Regions from separate parts of the Amycolatopsis sp. 505 genome, predicted to be linked through region 2. Evidence: riboswitches for the same ligand, from Rfam matches in the RefSeq annotation. Region 2 holds a riboswitch; the other holds the start of a gene.
The links. A riboswitch is a leader RNA that binds a small molecule or an ion and turns the genes downstream of it on or off. The one in region 2 is predicted to bind thiamine pyrophosphate.
Positions count from the first base shown of each region.

Region 1: another riboswitch for thiamine pyrophosphate. It lies ahead of H5965_RS28780 (thiamine ABC transporter substrate-binding protein); the one in region 2 lies ahead of thiO (glycine oxidase ThiO).

Region 1 covers NZ_JACKQP010000008.1:205,554-212,387, reverse strand. The annotation lists gene ychF (redox-regulated ATPase YchF) at 1-94, shown strand, start outside; gene H5965_RS28800 (ArsR family transcriptional regulator) at 146-739, shown strand; gene H5965_RS28795 (hypothetical protein) at 736-1,203, shown strand; gene H5965_RS28790 (hypothetical protein) at 1,203-1,544, shown strand; gene H5965_RS28785 (4a-hydroxytetrahydrobiopterin dehydratase) at 1,911-2,189, opposite strand; TPP riboswitch at 2,222-2,328, shown strand; gene H5965_RS28780 (thiamine ABC transporter substrate-binding protein) at 2,349-3,389, shown strand; gene H5965_RS28775 (iron ABC transporter permease) at 3,500-5,056, shown strand; gene H5965_RS28770 (ABC transporter ATP-binding protein) at 5,056-6,063, shown strand; gene H5965_RS28765 (ABC transporter permease subunit) at 6,079-6,834, opposite strand, start outside.
Region 2 covers NZ_JACKQP010000002.1:299,579-306,412, forward strand. The annotation lists gene thiD (bifunctional hydroxymethylpyrimidine kinase/phosphomethylpyrimidine kinase) at 1-485, shown strand, start outside; gene H5965_RS08385 (ion transporter) at 545-1,351, shown strand; gene H5965_RS08390 (MarR family transcriptional regulator) at 1,358-1,786, opposite strand; gene H5965_RS08395 (thiazole synthase) at 1,884-2,642, opposite strand; gene thiS (sulfur carrier protein ThiS) at 2,644-2,844, opposite strand; gene thiO (glycine oxidase ThiO) at 2,844-3,917, opposite strand; TPP riboswitch at 3,911-4,016, opposite strand; gene thiE (thiamine phosphate synthase) at 4,048-4,707, shown strand; gene H5965_RS08415 (hypothetical protein) at 4,781-5,515, opposite strand; gene H5965_RS08420 (threonine/serine dehydratase) at 5,663-6,613, shown strand; gene H5965_RS08425 (MFS transporter) at 6,610-6,834, opposite strand, start outside.

The DNA.
Region 1 (6,834 bases), on a different contig from region 2:
GGCGGCCGCCCGCGCGGCGGGCAAGGTCCGCATGGAGGGCAAGGACTACGTCATGGCCGACGGCGACGTGGTCGAGTTCCGCTTCAACGTGTGAGCGTCAGCTACTGACTGTTGTTTTCATTGGACGCAGGATATACTGCGTCCAATGAAAGCTTCGCCGAGCTTGCTGCCCCTGCTGCGTTCGCGCATGCAGGGCGAGCTGCTCGCGCTGGTCCTCCTGCACCCGGAGCGCGAGTACAGCATCACCGAGCTCGCCAGGGCGTTCGGGGTCTCGGCGACCACCGTGCTGCGCGAGGTCGAACGGCTCGTCGGCGGCGGCATCCTGGAAGATCGGCGGGTGGGCCGGAGCCGGCTCGTCAAAGCCCGTACGGACACCCCGCTCTACCGGCCGCTCAGCGACGTCATCTCGGTCACCTTCGGGCCGCTGCCGCTGCTGGCCGAGGCGCTGTCCGGCCTGGCCGGCGTGCGCGAGGCCTACATCTACGGGTCCTGGGCCGCGCGCTACAGCGGTGAACCGGGGCCGCCGCCCGGTGACGTCGATGTCCTGGTCGTCGGCTCACCCGACCCGGATGCGCTGTTCGACCTGGCCGAGGGCGTGTCGCGGCGGCTGGACCGGGAGGTCAACGTCCATCGGCTCTCGCCGTCGGCGTGGGCGGCGGAGAGCAGCACCGATCCGTTCCTCACCAGCGTGCGCGAGCGTCCGCTGGTCCCGCTGCCGCTCGCTCAGGAGGCAGGATGACCCGCTGGAACCAGGGCCGCGCCACGATCGACGCCCTCCTCGCGCGCGGCTCCCTCGAACGCGTCCCGGCTTCGCGGGAGGCCGCCGAGGCGGAGATCGCCCGGGCCCGCACCCACGTCGTTTCGGCGCGGCAGCTGCTGACCTCGGACCCCGAAGGCGCCTACACCCTGGCGTACGACGGCGCCCGGAGGGCGTTGGCGGCGGTCCTGCAGAACCAAGGCCTGCGCGCCACGAGCCGGGGTGGCCACATCGCCGTCTACGAAGCGGTTCTCGCGCAGCTCGATCCGCCGCTGGGGCCGCTTCTGCGTCCCTTCAACCGGATGCGGGTGCGCCGCAACGAGGTCGCCTACCGCTCTTCCGAGGCGCCTGCGGTGACGGCCGAGGACGTGACGGCCGACGTGGCGAAGGTCGAAGACCTCATCGGGGTCGCCGAAAAGACGATCCCGAACATGGCCCGCTACTGATGGCGGGCCGCCCGCTGACCGCCACCGAGCGGACGACGCTGGACACGCTGCTCGCGGCGGACTTCCCGGGGGCGGTGGAACTGCGGGCGCAGGCCGCCACCGCCCGGGTGACCAGGCGGTGCGGCTGCGGGTGCCCGAGCATCAACCTGGAGGTCGACCGGACGCTGCCGCTCGCGGAGGTCGCCGACACCCCGGTCGCGGTCGAAGCCGGCGTGCCCGGTGGCGGTCTCGTCGTGTTCGTCGCCGACGGCCGGTTGTCGTGCCTCGAGTACTGGGGCACGGACGACGAGCCGCCGGCCGAGTTCCCGCCGCCCGGGCAGATCGAGCTCGGAGCGGACTAGCCGAGCAGGCCCAGCAGGGCGATCGCGATCAGCACCACCGCGGGGGCGAGGGCGTTGATCCAAGCGCGCTGGGCGGCGGTGAGAGCGGTGCTGTTCATGGCGTTCCCTACGGGCGAAAACCGATGCTTCCGCAGGAACAGCGCCTCGATCATGCTCCGCGTTAGCCGCTGTGATCGAACTCTCAGCTGTCCAGGTGACGGCGGTTGCGGACGGTGAACCAGAGCACCCCGCCGGCCGCCGCCACCATCGTTGCGAAAGCTGCCGTTCCGACCACGATTGCCTGCGTCATCTCTGTTCTCCCTCCTGAAGGTTCCGGTAACCGAGAGACGTCGGAAGCAGGCAAAGGTGCACTGAGCGTAACCAGGGTCACACCAGGACGGCGTCGATCTGGGCCGCGAGAGAAAAGTCCTTCGCCGTCAGGCCGCCCGCCGAATGCGTGGATAGCCGGAACGTCAGCGTGCGCCAGCGGATGTCGATGTCCGGGTGGTGGTCGGCGGCCTCGGCCAGCTCCGCCACCCGGTTCACCACCTCGATCGCCCGGGGGAAGCTCGCCAGCTCCACCTCGCGGGAGATCACCGCGCCGGACCGCGTCCAGCCCGCGCCCAATCGTGCGTCGGCCTCGGAGTCGCTCAAGATTTCCGTCATGTCTCCATCGTCCTGCGTCCTGGACTACGCTGCACGGTTGCCACGGGAGTCCGGGGAGCCGGGCTGAGAGGCGGGTCACCCGCGACCGTTCGCACCTGACCGGATCATGCCGGCGACGGGAGGGCTTCCCTCCGCGTCCGGCGAAGTGCAGGAGGGTAGATGAAACGCAGGGCTGCGACGGCCGTTGCCGTCGTCGGCGTGGTCGCCGCCGGGTGCTCGCTGTCGGACGGTGACGGTGGCACGCAGCAGACGCCCACCGTCACCCTCGTGACGCACGCCTCCTTCCTGGCGCCGCAGGAGGTGCTCGACGCCTTCCAGAAGCAGTCGGGCATCAAGATCTCCGTGCTCATGCAGGGCGACGCCGGCTCGCTGACCAACAAGCTCGTGCTGACGAAGGCGAACCCGATCGGCGACGTCGCGTACGGCGTCGACTCCACCTTCGCGTCCCGGGCGCTGACCGAGGGCGTCTTCGAGCCCTACACCAGCCCCGAGGCCGACCGCGGGCCGCAGCGCTACGCCGTCGACCCCGAGCACCGGCTCTCCGCGGTCGACGTCGGCGACGTCTGCGTCAACGTCGACACGAACTACTTCACCGCCAAGGGGATCCCGGCGCCGTCGAGCTACGACGACCTGGCCGACCCGAAGTACAAGGACCTGCTGGTCGCCGAGGACCCGGCGACCGCGTCCCCCGGCCTGGCGTTCCTCCTCGGCACCATCGCCAAGTACGGCGACGCCGGGTGGAAGGACTACTGGGCGAAGCTGAAGGCCAACGGCGTCAAGGTGGTCAGCGGCTGGGAAGAGGCCTACACCAAGCAGTTCTCCGGCTCGTCCGGCAAGGGCCCGCGGCCGATCGTCGTCTCGTACGCGTCGTCGCCCGCCGCGGAGATCGGCGACGACGGCAAGCCGCGCACCAAGGCGCTGCTCGACACCTGCTACCGGCAGGTCGAGTACGCCGGCGTGCTGGCGAACGGCAAGCAGGTCGAGAACGCCCGCAAGGTCGTCGACTTCCTGCTCTCCCAGCAGTTCCAGGCCACGGTCGCGGCCAACATGTACGTCTACCCGGCCCGCCAGGGCGTCGACCTGCCGCAGGGCTGGGCGCAGGCCGCGCCGCTGCCGCAGAAGCCGCAGACGCTGCCCGCGGACCAGGTGCAGGCCGGACGCGAGAAGTGGATCGGCGAATGGCGCACGCTCGTGCAGTGACATCCGAGGCTCCGCCTCGGGCCGGGGGCTCCGCCACCCGGAACCCCCGAAAAGCACCAGTCCTAGCCCCACCCCGGACCGCCCGTGGCCTCGGCCTGGCCCTTCTCGGCCTGGCCCCGATCGGCTTCCTGGTGGTGTTCTTCGCCTGGCCGGTGCTGGCGATCATCGGCCGCGGGTTCGCCGCGGGCGGCCTCGACGTCGTCCTCGGCGACCCGCGGACCTGGCAGCTGGCGCTGTTCACCGTCGCCAGCGCGGCCGCGTCGACGGTCGTCGCGGTGCTGGCCGGCCTCCCGGTGGCGTTCCTGCTGGCCCGGGTGCGCCTGCCGGGCGTCGGCCTGGCGCGGACGCTCGTGCTCGTGCCGTTCGTGCTGCCGACCGTGGTCGTCGGCCTCGCGTTCCGGGCGCTCTGGCCGGACGGCGGTGTCCTGCCGATCGTGCTGGCCAACGCCTTCTTCAACGTCGCCGTCGTCGCGCGGACCGTCGCCGGGCTGTGGGCGCGGCTGGATTCGCGGACGGCCGACGCCGCTCGGGCGCTCGGCGCGTCGCCGTGGCGGGCGTTCCGGTCGGTGACGCTGCCCGCGCTCGCCCCGGCGGTCGCGTCCGCCGCGGCCGTCGTGTTCCTGTTCTGCGCCACCAGCTTCGGCGTCGTCCTGATCCTCGGCGGCGCCCGCTACCGGACCCTGGAAACCGAGATCTACCTGCGCACCGTCGACCTCCTCGACCTCTCCGGCGCGGCCGCGCTCTCGCTGGTCCAGTTCGCGGCCGTGGTCGCCGCGCTGGTGGTCGGCGGGCTGGCGCGGCGGCGCAAGGAGGGTGCGCGGACCGGGTCCGGCGGGGCGCGCCGGCCGAGGGGCGGCGAATGGTGGGTCGTCGGCGCCGCGGGCGTCGTGCTCGCGCTGCTGGTGACGCCGATCGTCGCGCTCCTCGCCGAGTCGGTGTCCACTGAGGACGGCTGGAGCCTCGCCGGGTACCGCGCCTTGACGAGCACCGGCGAGAAGGGCGCGCTCCAGGTGTCCGGCTGGGACGCCGCGCTGAACTCGCTGAAGGTGGCCATCGACGCGACGCTGCTCGCGATGGTCGTCGGCGTGCTCGCGTCAGTGGTGCTGGTGGCGCTGCGCCGGTCGCCCGCGAGAGCCGCGCGCGGGCTGGGCGAGACGATGGACGCCGTCCTGATGCTGCCGCTCGGGGTGTCCGCGGTGACCGTCGGGTTCGGCTACCTGGTGACGCTCGACGCGCTGCCCGGCGACCTCCGGACGTCGCCCTACCTGGTGCCGTTGGCCCAGGCGCTGGTGATCATCCCGCTGGTCGTGCGGATGGTGCTGCCGGTGCTGCGTTCGGTCGACGTCCGGCTGCGGCAGGCCGCGTCGACGCTCGGCGCGAGCCCGCTGCGGGTGTGGCGGGAGATCGACCTGCCGCTGACGCTGCGGCCGCTGGTCGCGGCGGCGGGCTTCGGCTTCGTCGTGGCGCTGGGCGAATTCGGCGCGACGAGCTTCCTCGCCCGGCCGACGGCGCCGACGCTGCCGGTCGCGGTGGCGACGCTGATGGCGCGCCCGGGAGCGCTGAACAACCAGATGGCGTACGCGGCGTGCGCGTTGCTGATGCTCGTGACGGTGCTGGCGGTCGCGCTGATCGACCGGCTCGGGCGCGGTGGGGTGGGAGAGTTCTGATGGCGTTGTCGGTACGGGACCTGACCGTCCACTACGGAACCTTCGCGGCGGTCCGCGACGCCCGCCTGGACATCGCCGACGGCGAGGTCCTGGCCCTGCTCGGCCCGTCGGGCTCGGGCAAGTCGACGCTGTTGCGCGCGATCACCGGGCTCGAGCCGTCGGCCCGCGGCTCGGTGAGCTGGGACGGCGAGGACCTCGGCGCGGTCCCGGTCCACCGCCGCGGCTTCGGCCTGGTGTTCCAGGACGGCCAGCTGTTCACCCATCGTGACGTCGCCGCGAACATCGCGTTCGGCCTGCGGATGCACGGGGTGCCGCGCGCGCAGTGGGCGCCGCGCGTGGCCGAGTTGCTGGAGCTGGTGGGGCTCTCCGGCTTCGAGAAGCGGCGGGTGACGGAACTGTCGGGCGGCCAGGCGCAGCGGGTCGCGCTCGCCCGGGCGTTGGCGCCGAAGCCACGGTTGCTGCTGCTGGACGAGCCACTGTCCGGTTTGGACGCCGGATTGCGCGAACAGCTGGCCATCGACCTGGCGGACCTGTTGCGCCGCAGCAAGATCACTGCCCTCCTGGTGACGCACGACCAGGAGGAGGCGTTCACGCTGGCCGACCGGGTGGCGGTGCTGGACGCGGGGGAGGTCCGCCAGGAGGGCGCGGTCCGCCGGGTGTGGCGCAACCCGGCGGACGACGACGTGGCCCGGTTCCTAGGCGTGACGACGTTCGTGGACGGCACCGCGGCGGCCGGTCGCGTGCACACATCCCTCGGTGACGTGGCGCTGCCCGACGTCGACGACGGCCCGGTGCGGCTGGGGTTGCGGCCGCACGCGCTGCGCGTGGCCGCGGAAGGCGTGCCGGGCGAGGTCGTTGCGGCGGTGCACCGGCGCGAGCACGTGCGGCTGGTGGTCCGGCTCAAAGAGTCCACTGTGGACGCAGTGGCCCCGGCGGCGGCGGACCTGCGCGCCGGCGACGCGGTGAAGCTGCAGTTCGACCCGGACGGCATCGCACTGGTCGGCTAGCCGTCCGGGAGAACCTCAGCCGTCGCGGGTCGACAGGCGGGCGTACGCCAGCGACAACCCGATCACGATGTAGCACGCCGCCCGCAGTGCTCCCTCGCCCAGCATCTGCGTGCCCATCGGGTCCTGCAGCACCTCCGCCGGCGCCATCGACCAGTTCCGCGTCAGCAGGAACGGGTGCAGCCAGTCCAGCGACGTCAGGAACCCGAGGATGGTGAACACGATGTCCGCCGCCAGCACGGAGGCCACCACCAGCATCGGGTGCTCGGTCCAGCTGGAGATGGCCAGCGCCACCGCGCCGACCGCCCACAGCTGCAGCACCACCCAGCCCGCCACCAGCAGGATCCGGGCCAGCGCGCCGCCGAGGGACAACGTCGTGCCCGACAGCGTGAACAGCGAATCCGTGCCGTTGATGATCAGGCCCGTGACCACACCCGTGACGCACATCGCCAGCACCGAAACCACCGACACCGTCGCGACGCCGAACGCCTTGACCGCCAGCAGGCGCCCCCGCCCGACCGGCGCGATCAGCCAGCCGCGCAGGGTTCCGTGGGACGTCTCGCCCGCGATGGCGTCCGCGCCCGCCATCGCCGACGCCAGCGGCAGCAGCAGGGCCAGGGACATCACGATCGCCGCGATCGGGAGCACGAACGCGTTGTTGACCGCCGAGGCCAGCAGCGCTCCGCCGCCGTCGTCCGGGCCGCCGCCCTGCGCACCCGCGTCGTCCACCAGCGTCAGGCCGATGCCGATCACCACCGGGATCAGGGCCAGCAG
Region 2 (6,834 bases):
CGGCGTCGATGCACGGCCACCCGCTGTTCGACGAGGCGGGGCTGCACGCGTTGCGCGACGAGCTGCTCCCGCGTGCGACGGTGCTGACCCCGAACCTCGACGAGGTCCGGCTGCTGACCGGGATGACCGTCGAGGACCGCGAGGGCATGCACACCGCGGCGGTCGTGCTGCACCGGATGGGCCCCCGCTACGTCCTGGTCAAGAGCGGCCACCTGCAGGCCGACCCGGAGTGCGTGGACCTCCTGTTCGACGGCTCGACGTTCGTGGAGCTCCCGGGCAAGAGGTATTCGACGCCGCACACGCACGGCGCGGGTGACACGATGGCGTCGGCGCTCACCGCGGGCCTGGCCAAGGGCATGTCGGTGGTGGAGGCGGCGCGGTACGGCAAGTGGTTCGTGTCCCACGCGGTCGAGCACGCCTACCCGATGGGGGCGAAGGTCGGCCCGGTCTCGGCCTTCTGGCGGCTGGCTCCCGAGGAGCGCTGAGTACCCGTCCGGCTACCATCCCTGCGTTTACTCATCCTTGACCAACGCAGGGGGCGGCCTTGACCGGACGCGAGCGGGTGGCGAAGGTCCTCGAGGGCCGCCGCTTCCAGAACTTCATCATCGCCGTCATCGTCTTCAACGCCGTCACCCTCGGCATGGAGACGTCGACGTCGCTCATGGACGGCTACGGCGGCCTCCTGCACGCCCTGGACCACATCGCGCTGGGCATCTTCGTCGCCGAGCTGCTGGCGAAGTTCTACGCCTACCGCGGCAGCTTCTTCCGCGACAACTGGAACGTCTTCGACCTGCTGGTGGTCGGCATCGCGGTGATCCCGGCGACCGGGCCGTTCGCCGTCCTGCGGTCGCTGCGGGTACTGCGGGTCCTGCGGCTGATCTCCGTGGTGCCGTCGATGCGGAAGGTCGTCTCCGGGCTGCTCGCCGCGATCCCCGGGATGGCGTCGATCGCCGCGTTGCTCGCGCTGATCATCTTCGTGGCCGGGGTGATGGCGACGAAGCTGTTCGGCGCCATCGACCCCGGCGACTTCGGCGACCTCGGCACGTCGCTGTTCACCCTGTTCCAGGTGATGACCGGCGAGGCCTGGCCGGACATCGCGAAGACGATCATGGAACAGGCGCCGCTGGCCTGGATCTTCTTCGTCGTCTACATCCTGGTGTCCAGCTTCGCCGTGCTGAACCTCTTCATCGCCGTCGTCGTCAGCGGCATGGAGGACGAGCTGCGCCAGGACATCCGCGAGGAAGAGGCCAAGCAGGCCGAAGCGCAGGCCGCCGCGAACCAGGAGATCCTCGACGAGCTCCGCGCCCTGCGCGCCGAGCTGGCCGAACTGCGGCAGGAGAAGGCGGCTTAGTCAGGCTTAGTCGTCCGCGATCAGGGCTTCGAGGGCCGGCAGCGCCGCCAGCAGCGCCTCCCGGTGGTCGGTCGAAAGGCGGTCGAGCCGCCGGTTCAGCTCCTGCACGCGCGTCGACCGGACGCCGGACACGAGCCGCTCGCCCTCTTCGGTCGCCTTCGCCAGCCACGCCCGGCGGTCGACCGGGTCGGACTCGCGGCTCACGTACCCCGCCTCGACCAGGGAGGCGATGATCCGCGACATCGTGGCCGCGGCCACGCCCTCCTTGGCCGCGAGGTCGCCGAGCCGGAGCTGGCCCGCGTGCACCAGCGTCGCCAGCGCCGAGATGGCGCCGTGGCCCGGGCCCGGCACGCCGGCCTGCCGCAGTGACCGGGAGAGCCTGCCCACGGCGAGGTACAACCTGCCCGAGACGTCCTGGACCGATGTGCTCGTCACGGCTGGCTCCTTCTGCCCTCGCCCCGCCGCGGGTGCGCCGGAAATTGCCGTCCACCTTACGGGTTCGAGGTCACGGTCGGCGTTAAGCCACCTTGGTTCACCTCGGTGGGCTCGACGCCTGCGCCCAGAAGCGCTGCGGCACCCGCCCGGCCTCCCGAGCCAGGTGCCCCGCGACGACGGCGGACCGCATCGCCGCGGCCATCCGCTCCGGATCGGCCGCCCTGGTGACGGCCGTGGAGAGCAGGACGGCGTCGCAGCCGAGCTCCATGGCGAGGGTCGCGTCCGAGGCCGTGCCGATTCCGGCGTCCAGGATGACCGGGACGCCCGCCCGCGAGACGATCAGCTCGATGTTGTGCGGATTCCGGATGCCGAGCCCGGTGCCGATCGGCGCGCCCAGCGGCATCACCGCGGCGCAGCCGGCCTCCTCCAGGCGCAGCGCGAGGACCGGGTCGTCGTTCGTGTAGACGAACACGGTGAACCCGTCGGCGGCGAGCCGCTCGGCGGCGTCGAGGGTCTCGATCGGGTCCGGCAGCAGCGTCCGGTCGTCGGCGTGCACCTCGAGCTTGATGAGGTCGGTCTCCAGCGCCTCGCGCGCGAGCTGCGCGGTGAGCACGGCTTCGGCGGCCGTCCGGCAGCCCGCCGTGTTCGGGAGCAGCTCGATGCCGAGCCTCTTCAGCAGTTCGAGGACGCCGGAGCCGCCTTCGGCGTCGGCGCGGCGCATGGCGACGGTGGTCAGCTCGGTGCCCGACGCCACCAGCGCACGCTCGAGCACGGCGAGGTTGGCCGCGCCGCCGGTGCCGATGATCAGCCGGGACGTCAGCTTGGTCGTGCCGATGACCAGTGGTTCTTCGTCCATTTCAGCCTCCCTGGACCGCGGTGAGCACGTCGAGGACCGCCCCCTTGGGCACCGGGGTGGCCGCCCAGTCGGCGCGGCGGACGACGACGCCGTCGACCGCGACGGCGATGCCCGGCCGCGCCCCGCCGGTCCGGTCGAGGACGTCGGCGACGGTGGCGCCGTCCGGGAACTCCGTCCACTCGCCGTTGAGCTTGATCTCCATCACACGTGCTCCTTCTGATGCAGGCGGGCGGGGGACGCGGCCGCCGTGCCCTCCGGCGGCTCGTCCCCGTCGAGCCAGGCGACCACGGCGTCCGCGGTCACCGGGGCCATCAGCAGGCCGTTGCGGTGGTGCCCGGTCGCGGCGAACACCCGGCCGTCCAAGGCACCGAGGTACGGCAGCGCGTCCCGGCTGCCTGCCCGCAGGCCGGCGGCGGTCTCGGTCAGCTCGTACTCGGTGATCGCGGGGAAGACGCGCTCGGCGCCTTCGAGCAGCTCGCGCACGCCGCGGGCGGTGACGGCCCGGTCGAAGCCCGCCTCGTACTGGGTGGCGCCGAGGACGAGCTCGGCGGCACCGCGCGGGACGAGGTAGATCGGGCGGCCTTCGACGACGGCCCGGACGGTGTGCGCCGGCGGCGGCAGGCAGCCGCGGCGGGGCTTGAGCCGGAGGATCTCGCCCTTGAGCGGGCGGACGGCGTCGGCGAGCAGCGGGTGCAGCCGCCCGGTCCAGGCGCCCGCGGCGAGCACGACGGCTTCGGCGTCCGGGAGTTCCTCGACGCGCTCGCGGACGAACCGGACGTTGCGCTTCACGCACGCCGCGTACAGCGCGTCGAGCAGCTTCCGGTTGTCCACCGCCAGGTCACCGGGCACGTGGAGTCCACTTCGGACGGATCCGACGCCGGGTTCGAGCCGCTTGACCTCCCGGCCGGTGAGCCGCTCGGCCGCGCGGCCGAGCGCGTGCAGGTGACCGGCGAGGATGTCGAGGTGGCCGGCGTCGGCGTGGTCGAAGGCGACGACGAGCGTCCCGTGCGCGGCCAATCCCGGGTCCATGCCGTCCCGCGCCAGGTCCGCGGCGAACCCCGGCCAGCGCTTCAGCGACTCTTCGCCGAGGCGGAGGACGTCCTCCTCGCCCGGCCAGGCCTCGGTGACCGGCGCGAGCATGCCCCCGGCCAGCCAGGACGCGCCGCCGCGGGCGGGTTCGGGGTCGTACAGGGTGACCTTCCGGCCGGTGCGCGCGGCTCGCCACGCCGTGGACAGGCCGATCACGCCGCCGCCCACCACTGCCAGGTTCGTCATGGAATCACGCTCCCTGCGCCGGCATGACCCGGATCAGGTTCCACGGTCGGAGCGGCAGCTCCCTCTCAGCCCGTGCCTCGGGCTCCCGTGCGGACGCCTCCACCCTAACGCGCGGGGTACGGTCGCCGCTATGCCCGCCCTCTCCGGTGACAAGATCCGCGCCCGCCTCGACTCGGCGCGCCTGTACCTGTGCACGGACGCCCGCACTTCGCGTGGGGACCTCGCGGCCTTCGCCGACGCGGCCCTCGCGGGCGGCGTCGACATCATCCAGCTGCGCGACAAGACCGGCGCCCTGGAGGCGGCCGGCGAGATCGCCGCGCTGGAGGTGCTCGCGGAGGCGTGCGCCCGCCACGGCGCGCTGCTGTCGGTGAACGACCGCGCCGACGTCGCGCTGGCGGTCGGTGCCGACGTGCTGCACCTGGGCCAGGACGACATCCCGGTGCCGCTGGCCCGCCGCATCCTGGGCGAGGACGTCGTGATCGGCCGCTCGACGCACTCGCTCGACCAGGCCCTCGCGGCGGCCGCGGAACCCGGCGTCGACTACTTCTGCACGGGCCCGTGCTGGCCGACACCCACGAAACCGGGCCGGCCCGCGCCCGGCCTGGACCTGGTGCGCGACACCGCGGCCTGGGCGCCGGAGCGGCCGTGGTTCGCGATCGGCGGCATCGACGGCGAGCGGCTGCCTTCGGTGCTGGAGGCGGGTGCGTCCCGGATCGTCGTGGTCCGGGCGATCACCGAGGCCGAGGACCCCGAGGCCGCGGCCCGCGAGCTACGAGCCGCGCTGCCCTGAGTCCGAACTCGCCGATGCCGCGAATGACTCATTCGGGACGTCCGAGGTCGCGAATGAGTCATTCGCGACGCTGCTAGGGGGTCGGCGTGGTCGCGGCGCCCTTGCTGGTCGGCGGGGTCGCCGTGGTCGCCGGGGCCGAGGTCGACGGCTGCTCGGTCGTCGTGCTCGGCGTGGTCGACGGGGACTCGGACGACGTCGCCGGCGGAGTCGACGTCTGCGTCGTGGTCGTCTCCGTCGGGGACACCTGGGTGTCGTCCGTCGAGGTCGGCGGGGTGGTCGACGGGGTCTTGTCCTCGTGGCCGGAGCCGCCGCCGAAGATCTTGCCGACGCTCGCGCCGGTGCCGCCCGCCACCTTGCCGCCCGTGGCCGCGTCCACCCCCACCATCGACAGGATCGCCACCGCGAACGCCACCACGCTCGTGCCGATGAGCAACGGCCAGCGCAGCTTCCGCAGCCGGGATTCCGTCGCGGGTTTCGCCAGCTGGACCGTGGGCTGGTCCGTGATCGACACCTCGGCCGGCACCGGCGGCGGCTCGGCGTGCCCGCGCCGCCGGATGCCCGACGTCGCCAGCTGGCGCGCCTTGAGCGCCGCCTCCCGGGTGCGCTCCAGCGAGCGCAGGTACAGCTCGCTGCCGACCGTCGAGACCACGCTCGCCACGCCGGCGCCGATCACCGTGCCCGCCACGCCCAGCGTCGAGCCGAGCAACGCCGCCGTCACCGCGGCCAGCGCCGCCGCCAGGACCTGCGCGATCCGCAGGCCCGACTTCTGTTCCTTCTCCTCCGAAGCCGCTGCTTTCTCCTTGGTCATGATCCCGATCTAGGTAGTCCGTGTTCTCCCCTGTCCAACGTCTAAGGCGTGTGAGGAACTCCCCTCGTTGCCACGGCGTGAGGAGGACCACTTCGTCTGTCCATAATAGACACTCCAGACCGAACGTTTTCTTGACATACTCGGCACATGGAACTGGTGACGATCTCTGACATCGAGGCCGCCGCGAAGCGCGTCGAAGATGTCGCCGTACGCACGCCCCTGCTGCTCCAGACCTGGGATCCCCGCGGAACCCTGTGGCTCAAACCCGAAAGTCTGCAACCGGTCGGGGCGTTCAAGGTGCGCGGCGCGTTCAACGCCATCGCCGCCCTCGACGACGCGGCCCGCACCCGGGGCGTCATCGCGTACTCGAGCGGCAACCACGCGCAGGCAGTCGCGTACGCGGCGCAGCGCTACGGCGTGCCCGCAGTGATCGTCGTGCCGGACGTCGCGCCGCGGATCAAGGTCGAGGCCACCCGCTCGTACGGTGCCGAGGTGATCGAGGTCCCGATCGGCGAGCACGAGGCCAAAGCGCGCGAACTGGCCGCCGAACGGGGACTGACCCTGGTCCCGCCCTTCGACCACGCGGCCATCATCGCCGGGCAGGGCACCGCCGGCCTGGAGATCGCCGAGGACCTGCCGGACGTCGAGGTCGTGCTCGTCCCGATCAGCGGTGGCGGGCTGGCCGCCGGCGTCGGCACCGCGCTCAAGGCCCGGTGCCCGCGGGCGCGCGTGATCGGCGTCGAGCCCGCGCTGGCCGCGGACGTCGCCGACAGCCTGCGGCAGGACGACCTCGTTCGATGGCCGCAGGCCGACCGCGCCCGCACGATCGCCGACGGCCTGCGCTCGCAGCCGTCGGAGCTGACCTTCGCCCACCTCCGGGAAGTCGTGGACCAGATGGTCACGGTCTCCGAGGACGAGATACGCGAGGCGATGCGCGTCCTCGCCCGCAAGGCCCGGCTGGTCGCCGAGCCCAGCGGCGCGGTGACGACGGCGGCATACCTGTCCCACGCCGAGGAGCTGCCGGCCGGCAAGACGGTCGTCCTCGTCTCGGGCGGCAACGCCGACCCGGCGCCGTTCGCCGAGATCCTCGCGGGCTAGGAGCCGGCGACCGGGGTCCCGCCGCCGCGGATGTGCGTCGGCGGGCCCTCGACGCCGCAGTGGTAGCACTCGCCCAGGTGGGGGCACTCGTCGTCGGGCTTGGCGTCGGGCGAAGACGAGGACGGTGGCGCGAGGACGCCGTTGTGGATGCCCAGCGCGATCAGGCCGCCCGCGATCGCCAGGGCCGCGCAGATGACCAGCGCCGTCCGCCAGCCCGCCGT